Regions from separate parts of the Stenotrophomonas sp. NPDC077420 genome, predicted to be linked through region 2. Evidence: riboswitches for the same ligand, from Rfam matches in the RefSeq annotation. Region 2 holds a riboswitch; the other holds the start of a gene.

Region 1 (4,105 bases), on a different contig from region 2:
ATCTTCCAGCAGCCCGGCGGCCGCGAGCTTCCGGTTGAGGTCGCCATCGCCGGTCTCGGCCTCCAGTTCTTCAGCGGCGAGCATCTGGGCGCCCTGCTGGGCCTGGCGTGCCTTGATCCGCTCCAGCGAGCCCAGCGCGGTCGACATTTTGCTGCTGGCCCCGGCGTGGCGCGACGCGATGGCGGCCTGGGCACGTTGTACGGTATCGGTAGCCTTGACCTGGTCGACCTGCGCACGCATCTGCTTCAGCCGCGATTCGGTCCTGGACACCGTTGAACGCAGTGTGGCGATGCTCTGGTCCAGCTGGGCCCTGGCGTCGCGCGCACTGGCCTGCTCGGTCTCCAGCGGCGCCATTTTTTCCGCGACCTGCAGCGCGAGGGCTTCGTCGCCCTTGCCCAATGCGCCTTCGATATAGCGACTGTACTCGGCGATCTTGCGGTCGCGCGCGGCGATCTCGTTCTCGCTGAGCTTCGACTGACCCATCAGCCGGGCCAGGTCGACCTTGGACCGGTCCAGCTGGGTCGCGGCATCGCGGATTTCCTGGTCGAGGATCGTCAGCGCCTTGGCATCGACGATCTTCTCGCCTGCCTCGTGTGCGGTGCCGCGGAACAGCGTGACCAGCTTGAGAAAAATGCTCATCGATGAGGCCTCAGACGAAGTAGGGGCGCAGTGCTTCGACTGCGTCGATCGTGTTGGCGGCAAGCGCCTGGATTTCTTCGTCGATGGCGTCGATACCCGAGCGGGTCGACAGCTCGCCGAAGACGACGTAGTTCTCCACGCCATCGGCATCGGTGGTGATGCCCAGGTTCGACAGCGGGTTGATCGGGTTCAGCCGCATGCACGCGGCATCAAGGCCTGCCACGTCCGACACCTCGCTGGCTGGCACCAGGATCGTGGACACCACGATCTGCTCACCGGAGACCGCGATGATGATGTCCAGGTCACCGAACTCCTGCAGCTCGACCCGGACCGCAGGGGTCAGGCCTTCGATCAGTTCGACGCGCACGCCCTCGTTGCCGGCATGGCGTTGGCCCAGCTGGGCATGGATGTCGTGGATGCTCAAGGACATGGGACAGGTTTCCTGTGGTGGTGGGTTGGCAGCAGGACGGCCGGCTGCGCGCGTGCCGCCGGCGTAACCGGCAGCGCACTGAATCAGGTAAGGGGGGGTATAGCAGCGCGGGCCGCGGCGCGGTGGTCGCGCGGGTCCTGCGTTCACGGCGGTCCCGCACTCCTGGCGGGCATGTCCTTGTGCCTGTCTCCTGGTATGCCCGTTGGGGCTGGCCAAGCTTAGCGTTACGCCCGGTTCGGTGGAAGTGGCTTTCGCGTCGTCCGTCCCGGCACAGGGAAAGCGGCGAAAACGCCGCCGTTACGGGCGCTGCAGCCAGGCCAGCTTGCGGGCGCGCGGCTGGCGCTTGAGCTCGCATTCCGCCCTGGAGGCCGCCGACCGGTCAGGGTAGGCGCGCATCGCCAGCAGCTTCAGCGGCGGATTGGCGCGGGTGTAACGCGCGCCCTTGCCGCTCAGGTGGGCCTGGAACCGCGCCTCCACGTCATTGCTGATGCCGGCGTAATAGCTGCCGTTGCGACATTCGAGCAGGTACACGTACCAGGGGGCGGGTTCAGCGGGCATACCGGGATTATCCACCGGCACGGGCACGCTGGCTGCTAGAATCGGCCCCGGATGCAGGAGAGAGGCGCCGCGCCGGCGCCCGCCGAAGGCGCAGGCTCCCATAATCGCTCAGGCCGGTGGCGCGACACGCCATCAACCATGCATCCAACACGCCGATCTGGAGAGAGGTCTTCAATGACCCGCCGAAGGGGCACGTGGCCTGGCCACTGAACTCTCAGGCAAAAGGACAGCGGGAGCGGCAACGGAATCCCACCCCATGACAGTGCTGCGGCGCTGGCGCGTGCGCGTTTCCGTCCCTGCCTTCCCTCCGGAGCCGCTGCATGCTGCTGTCCATCATCTACCTCATCGCCATTTCCGCCGAAGCCATGACCGGTGCGCTGTCTGCCGGTCGTCGGCGCATGGACCTGTTCGGCGTGGTCATCATCGCCTGCGTCACCGCCCTGGGCGGCGGTTCGCTGCGCGACATCGTGCTGGGCCACTACCCGCTGGGCTGGGTCAAGCACCCCGAGTACCTGGGCTTCACCATCTGTGCGGCACTGATCGCCACCTGGGTGGCACGCTGGATGCACCACTTCCGCCGCACCTTCCTTGTGCTCGATGGCCTGGGGCTGATCTGCTTCACGCTCATCGGCTGCGCGGTGGCGCGCGATGGCGGCCACGCCGCACCCATCGTGCTCATCGCCGGCATGCTGACCGGCGCTTTCGGCGGGGTGCTGCGCGATGTGCTGTGCAACGAAGTGCCGCTGATCTTCCAGAAGGAACTCTATGCGGTGATCACCCTGCTGACCGGTGCGGCATGGCTGGGCCTGCTGGAACTGGGGGTGTCGCTCAACGCCGCCACGCTGGGGTGCCTGGGCGGCGGCTTTGCGTTCCGCCTGCTGGCGATCCACTTCAAGTGGGAAATGCCGAAGTTTGTGTACCGCGACGAGGTGCATTGAAGCGCACCGACCAGCGGTCGTCACTTACGCTTGGTGGCTGAGGGGCAGCATCAGCGTGAGCGGGTGGATGGGTGAAGCGATGAAACCGTGCTTGAGGTAGAACGCCTTGGCGGGCTCATTGATGGCATGGCAGAGCAACGCGCGTGCGCCGACCTGAGCGCACGCCTGCAGCGAACGCAGCACCGCATCCTTCAACAAACCCTGGCCAATGCCCTGTCCCGCCCTGTCCTCATGTACCGCCAACCGCCCCAACACGATGACCGGAACAGGATCGGGCATGTTGCGGCGCATTCGTCCGGGCGCGGCTTCATGCGCTATGGAGCCGGCTGAGAGCGCGTAGTAACCGACAACGCGACGCTGCTCGTCGCAGGCCACGAAGCATCGTGATGCGCCGGATGCCTGGTTCTGGCGTGCACGTTCAAGCAGCCATTTCGCCAGGGCGGGAGCGCTGCAGCGGACGTCATCCAACAGATGATCCGCGTGCAGCGGTGTTGGAGCGGAGAGCCACAAGGGCTCAGCGTTCCCAGGGCGCCGGCGTGCTCAACAACCGGCGCAGGGCAAGGTTGTCCTCCAGCGGTGCGTCCAGCAGCGCGTTGAAGCGCTGCACCTGCTCGGCATTCAACGTGAACTGCGTCTGGTCGGCCAGCACCTCTCGCGCCCGGTCGCACGCGGCATCCAGGATGAACTCGGTGCGATTCAAACCACTGATCTCTACTGCACGATCGATCAGAGCCTGCTTATCGGCGGGTGCGCGGAAATTGATGACTTTGCTTGCGGTTCCCATGGGAAGCACTCGCACGTTGCTGGATTGTGCATACATCGTACATACAACCTGTAGGCCCCTCAAGTGGGGCCTGCAGTGTCCGCTTCCGGCCGCGCAGTATCCAATTGATTCTATTCAATAAAAGCAGACTTCCGATAGCGCCTTACTTTCGTGGCGCCGGCGGACGCCGGGCGGCCTCCGGGGTCAAGCCGCCTCGGCCAGTCGCCGTGCGCGCCGCGCACGCACGGCCTGGGCCAGCGCCTCCAGCACCTCCAGCGAACTGTCCCAGCCGATGCAGCCATCGGTGATGCTCTGGCCGTAGACCAGCGGCTGGCCTTCCACCAGGTCCTGGCGACCGGCGACGAGGTGGCTTTCCACCATCACGCCCACGATGCGTTCTTCGCCTGCCATCAGCTGTGCATTGATATCGGCGATTACTTTCGGCTGGTTTTCGGGATTCTTGCTGCTGTTGGCGTGGCTGGCATCAATCATCAATCGCGCCGGCAGCTGCGCCTTGGCCAGCGTCTGACTGGCGGCATCCACGCTGGCTGCATCGAAGTTGGGCACCTTGCCGCCGCGCAGGATCACGTGGCAGTCCGGGTTGCCGGCGGTGGCGACGATGGCGGTGTCGCCCTGCTTGGTGACCGACAGGAAGTGGTGCGGATTGGAGGCGGCGCCCACCGCATCGGCGGCGATCTTGATGTTGCCGTCGGTACCGTTCTTGAAGCCCACCGGGCACGACAGCCCCGACGCCAGCTCGCGATGCACCTGGCTTTC
Region 2 (4,105 bases):
CGCAATTTGGAGGTGGTCGACATCAGGGGGACTTCCGTACCGCAACAATAGGAGAAGAATAGCGCACGGGGGCTCAGGCCAGGCCAGCCGCCGCCTCGCGACGGCGTTCACAGCGACGCTCCCAGAACCAGAAGCTGGCGCCAATGGCGAAGAACCCGGCATAGCCCAGTGCCAGGTGCAGCGGGGTGCTGCTGAGCAGCGGCGAGATCACCCCGGCCACCACGGTGTTGATCATCAACTGGATGAACATCTGCATCGACGAAGCCAGGCCGCGCTGGTGCGGGTACATGTCCAGCACTGCCAGTGCCAGGATCGGGAAGATCAGCGCCATGCCGACGCCACCGACGAAGATCGGCAGCACCGCCCATGGCAGCGCGATCTGCCCCACCGCCAGGACATAGGCCAGGTTGACCAGCGCCGACACCGCGCACAGGCCAAAGCCGATGGCCACCTGCCGCTGCGCGGTGATCCGCCCGGCCATCCGCCCGGACAGGAACGACCCCATCGTCATGCCGCCGATGGTGGGAATGAACAACCAGGCAAAGCCGCCCTCGCCCAGCTTCAGGTGCTGCATCACGAACACCGGCGCCGAGGCGATGTACAGGAAGATGCCGGAGAAGTTGAAGGCGCCCGCTGCGGCCAGGCGCAGCAGGCGCGGGTTGCTGCCCATCTGCAGGTAGCTGCGCAGCAGCGCGCCGGCCGACAGCGGCGTGCGCGCTTCGACCGGATGGGTTTCAGGCAGCCACTTGCCCGTGGCCACCAGCAGCACCAGCGCAAACAGCACCAGGAACCAGAAGATCAACGGCCAGTCGCCGCCACCGAGCAGGATCCAGCCGCCGATGATCGGCGCGATCGCCGGGGCGATGCCGAAGATCATCGACACCTGGCTCATCAGCCGCTGCGCATCGGCGCCATGGTAGAGGTCGCGGATCACCGCGCGGCCGACGATCACCCCCACGCCGGCGGTCACGCCCTGCAGCGCGCGGAACACCAGCAGCGTGGTCAGGTCGCGTGACAGCGCGCAGCCGATCGAGGCGGCGATGAACAGCACCAGCCCGCCCAGGATCACCCGGCGGCGGCCGAACGCGTCCGACAGCGGGCCGTGCGCCAGGCTCATCAGCCCATAGAACAGCAGGTACACGCTCACCGTCTGCTGCACGGCGACCTGGTCGACCTGCATGCGCTCGCCCAGCAGCAGGAACGCCGGGAAAATGGTGTCGATCGAGAACGGACCGAACATGGCCAGGCCGGCAAGCAGCAGGGCCAGGCGGCGGTTCGAAGGGGCGGCGGGCGTCATCGGGGGCTTCCGTCAGCGACCGTGCGTGAACGCACGGAAGGCGCCGGCCCGGAGCGGGTGGCGCCTGATGAATACGAGGATCTCCCCATGATAGGCCGTTGGGGCCGCCAGTTCCATGCCGCATACGACATTCAGGTATGGAACACGGTGCACGTTCATCTGCCGGACGGCGGCTGTACAGCGGGGCCCTGGGATATAATCGGCAGGCAACATGGTGGGAGAAGCGGCGTCGTGTGTTCACGTGCCGCTGCCGAAGGCGCAACGCCCGTAATCGCTCAGGCCCGATACCACCCGCAGCAAAACTCTGGAGAGACCGGCCAGTGCCGGCGCCGAAGGGGCACGAAGCACGCCGCCGCGTGCTTCCAAACTCTCAGGCAAAAGGACAGAGGGGCACCCAGGAAGACCGCAGGGTCCGGTGGATCGTTGTCGCCCGCGACACGCCCCGTCCGCGCTTCCGACCGTGCGTGCCCACTCTTTTGGATGCCAGCCATGTCCCAGACCCGCCCCTCAACGGCCGCCCCTTCCCTGCGCGAGCTTGAACACAGCCACGCGTTCGTCGAACGCCATATCGGCCCCAACGACGCCGAAATCGCGCAGATGCTCGAGGTGGTCGGCCACGCCTCGCTGGACGCGTTGACCGACGCCATCGTGCCGGCCTCGATCAAGTCGCCGGCGCCGCTGGCACTGCCCGTGTCGATGACCGAGGTGGACGCGCTGGCCAAGATCCGCGCCATTGCCGACAAGAACCAGGTGTTCCGCACCTTCATCGGCCAGGGCTACTACGGCACGCTGACCCCGAACGTGATCCTGCGCAACGTGCTGGAAAACCCGGCCTGGTACACCGCCTACACCCCGTACCAGGCGGAAATCTCGCAGGGCCGCATGGAAGCGCTGATCAACTTCCAGACCCTGTGTGCCGACCTCACCGGCATGGAGATCGCCAACGCCTCGCTGCTGGACGAAGCCACCGCGGCGGCTGAAGCGATGACCCTGGCCAAGCGTTCGGCCAAGTCGAAGTCCGACACGTTCTTCGTGCACGACGCCGTGCATCCGCAGACGCTGGAACTGCTGCGCACCCGCGCCGAGCCGATGGGCATCGTGCTGCGCGTGGGCACGCCGGCCGAAGCGCTGGAAGCAGACAGCTACGGCGTGCTGCTGCAGTACCCGGACACCTTCGGCCATATCGGCGACTACCAGGCGCTGGCCGATGCCGTGCACGCGCGCGGCGGCCTGGTGGCCGTGGCCACCGACCTGCTGGCGCTGACCCTGATCGCCGCCCCCGGCGAATGGGGCGCGGACATCGTGGTCGGCAACTCGCAGCGCTTCGGCGTGCCATTCGGCTTCGGCGGCCCGCACGCCGCGTTCATGGCCTGCCGCGATGCCTACAAGCGCTCGATGCCGGGCCGCCTGATCGGCGTGTCGGTCGACGCGCAGGGCAATGCCGCCTACCGCCTGACCCTGCAGACCCGCGAACAGCACATCCGCCGCGAGAAGGCCACGTCCAACATCTGCACCGCACAGGTGCTGCTGGCGGTGATGGCCTCGATGTATGCGGTGTACCACGGTCCGGAAGGCCTGACCCGCATCGCCCGCCGCACCCACCGCCTGGCCGCGATCCTGGCTGCTGCCCTGCGGGGCGCCGGCATCAATGTCGGCGAGCACTTCTTCGACACCCTGCACGTCAAGGCGATCGACGCCAAGGCGATCCACGCCAAGGCCGCCGTCGCGCGCATCAACCTGCGTGCGATCGACAGCGAAGCGGTCGGCATCAGCCTGGACGAAACCACCACCCGCGCCGACATCGTCGCGCTGGGCCAGCTGTTCGGCGTGAGCGTCGACGTGGACGCGCTGGACGCGGCCACCGCCGACGCGCTGCCGCCCGCCCAGGTGCGCACCAGCGCCTTCCTCACCCACCCGGTGTTCAACACCCACCACAGCGAGCATGAACTGCTGCGCTACCTGCGTTCGCTGGCGGACAAGGACCTGGCCATGGATCGCACCATGATCCCGCTGGGCAGCTGCACCATGAAGCTCAACGCCACCGCCGAGATGATCCCGGTGACCTGGCCGGAGTTCGCCAACATCCATCCGCTGGCCCCGGCCGACCAGGCCACCGGCTACAAGGAACTGATCGACGGGCTGGAAGCGATGCTGGTGGAATGCACCGGCTACGACGCGGTGAGCCTGCAGCCGAACTCCGGCGCGCAGGGCGAATACGCCGGCCTGCTGGCGATCCGTGCCTACCACCGCTCACGCGGCGAAGGCCACCGCGACGTCTGCCTGATCCCGGATTCGGCGCACGGCACCAATCCGGCGTCGGCGCAGATGTGCGGCATGAAGGTGGTGGTGACCAAGACCGACGCCAACGGCAACGTCGACGTGGAAGACATCCGCGTCAACGCGGAGAAGTACAGCGACCGCCTGGCCGCGCTGATGATCACCTACCCCTCCACGCACGGCGTGTTCGAGGAGGAAGTGGTCGAGATCTGCGAGATCATCCACAAGCATGGCGGCCAGGTGTACACCGACGGCGCCAACATGAACGCGCTGGTCGGCGTGGCCAAGCCCGGCAAGTGGGGCTCGGACGTGTCGCACCTGAACCTGCACAAGACCTTCTGCATCCCGCACGGCGGCGGTGGCCCGGGCGTGGGCCCGTGCGCGGTCAAGTCGCACCTGGCCCCGTTCCTGCCCAAGGTGCTGGGCGGCGAAGGCGACGTGGGCATGGTCAGCGCGGCCAGCTTCGGCAGCGCCTCGATCCTGCCGATCAGCTGGATGTACATCACCCTGATGGGCACCGAAGGCCTGCGC

What was found. Region 2 has a riboswitch for glycine ahead of gcvP (aminomethyl-transferring glycine dehydrogenase). Riboswitches for the same ligand answer to the same signal wherever they lie in the genome.
Region 1: it holds a riboswitch for glycine, as region 2 does, so the genes downstream of both, ACIGII_RS06990 (trimeric intracellular cation channel family protein) here and gcvP (aminomethyl-transferring glycine dehydrogenase) in region 2, are expected to answer to the same signal.

The regions. Positions count from the first base shown of each region.
Region 1 is NZ_JBITVZ010000005.1:103,986-108,090, forward strand. Features, by position in the region: gene ACIGII_RS06975 (PspA/IM30 family protein) at 1-639, opposite strand, end outside; gene ACIGII_RS06980 (DUF2170 family protein) at 650-1,069, opposite strand; gene ACIGII_RS06985 (GIY-YIG nuclease family protein) at 1,367-1,627, opposite strand; glycine riboswitch at 1,679-1,753, shown strand; glycine riboswitch at 1,775-1,865, shown strand; gene ACIGII_RS06990 (trimeric intracellular cation channel family protein) at 1,948-2,565, shown strand; gene ACIGII_RS06995 (GNAT family N-acetyltransferase) at 2,590-3,033, opposite strand; gene ACIGII_RS07000 (DUF1778 domain-containing protein) at 3,080-3,385, opposite strand; gene ACIGII_RS07005 (3-deoxy-7-phosphoheptulonate synthase) at 3,533-4,105, opposite strand, start outside.
Region 2 is NZ_JBITVZ010000016.1:517-4,621, forward strand. Features, by position in the region: gene ACIGII_RS14970 (hypothetical protein) at 1-23, opposite strand, end outside; gene ACIGII_RS14975 (multidrug effflux MFS transporter) at 74-1,297, opposite strand; glycine riboswitch at 1,592-1,693, shown strand; gene gcvP (aminomethyl-transferring glycine dehydrogenase) at 1,778-4,105, shown strand, end outside.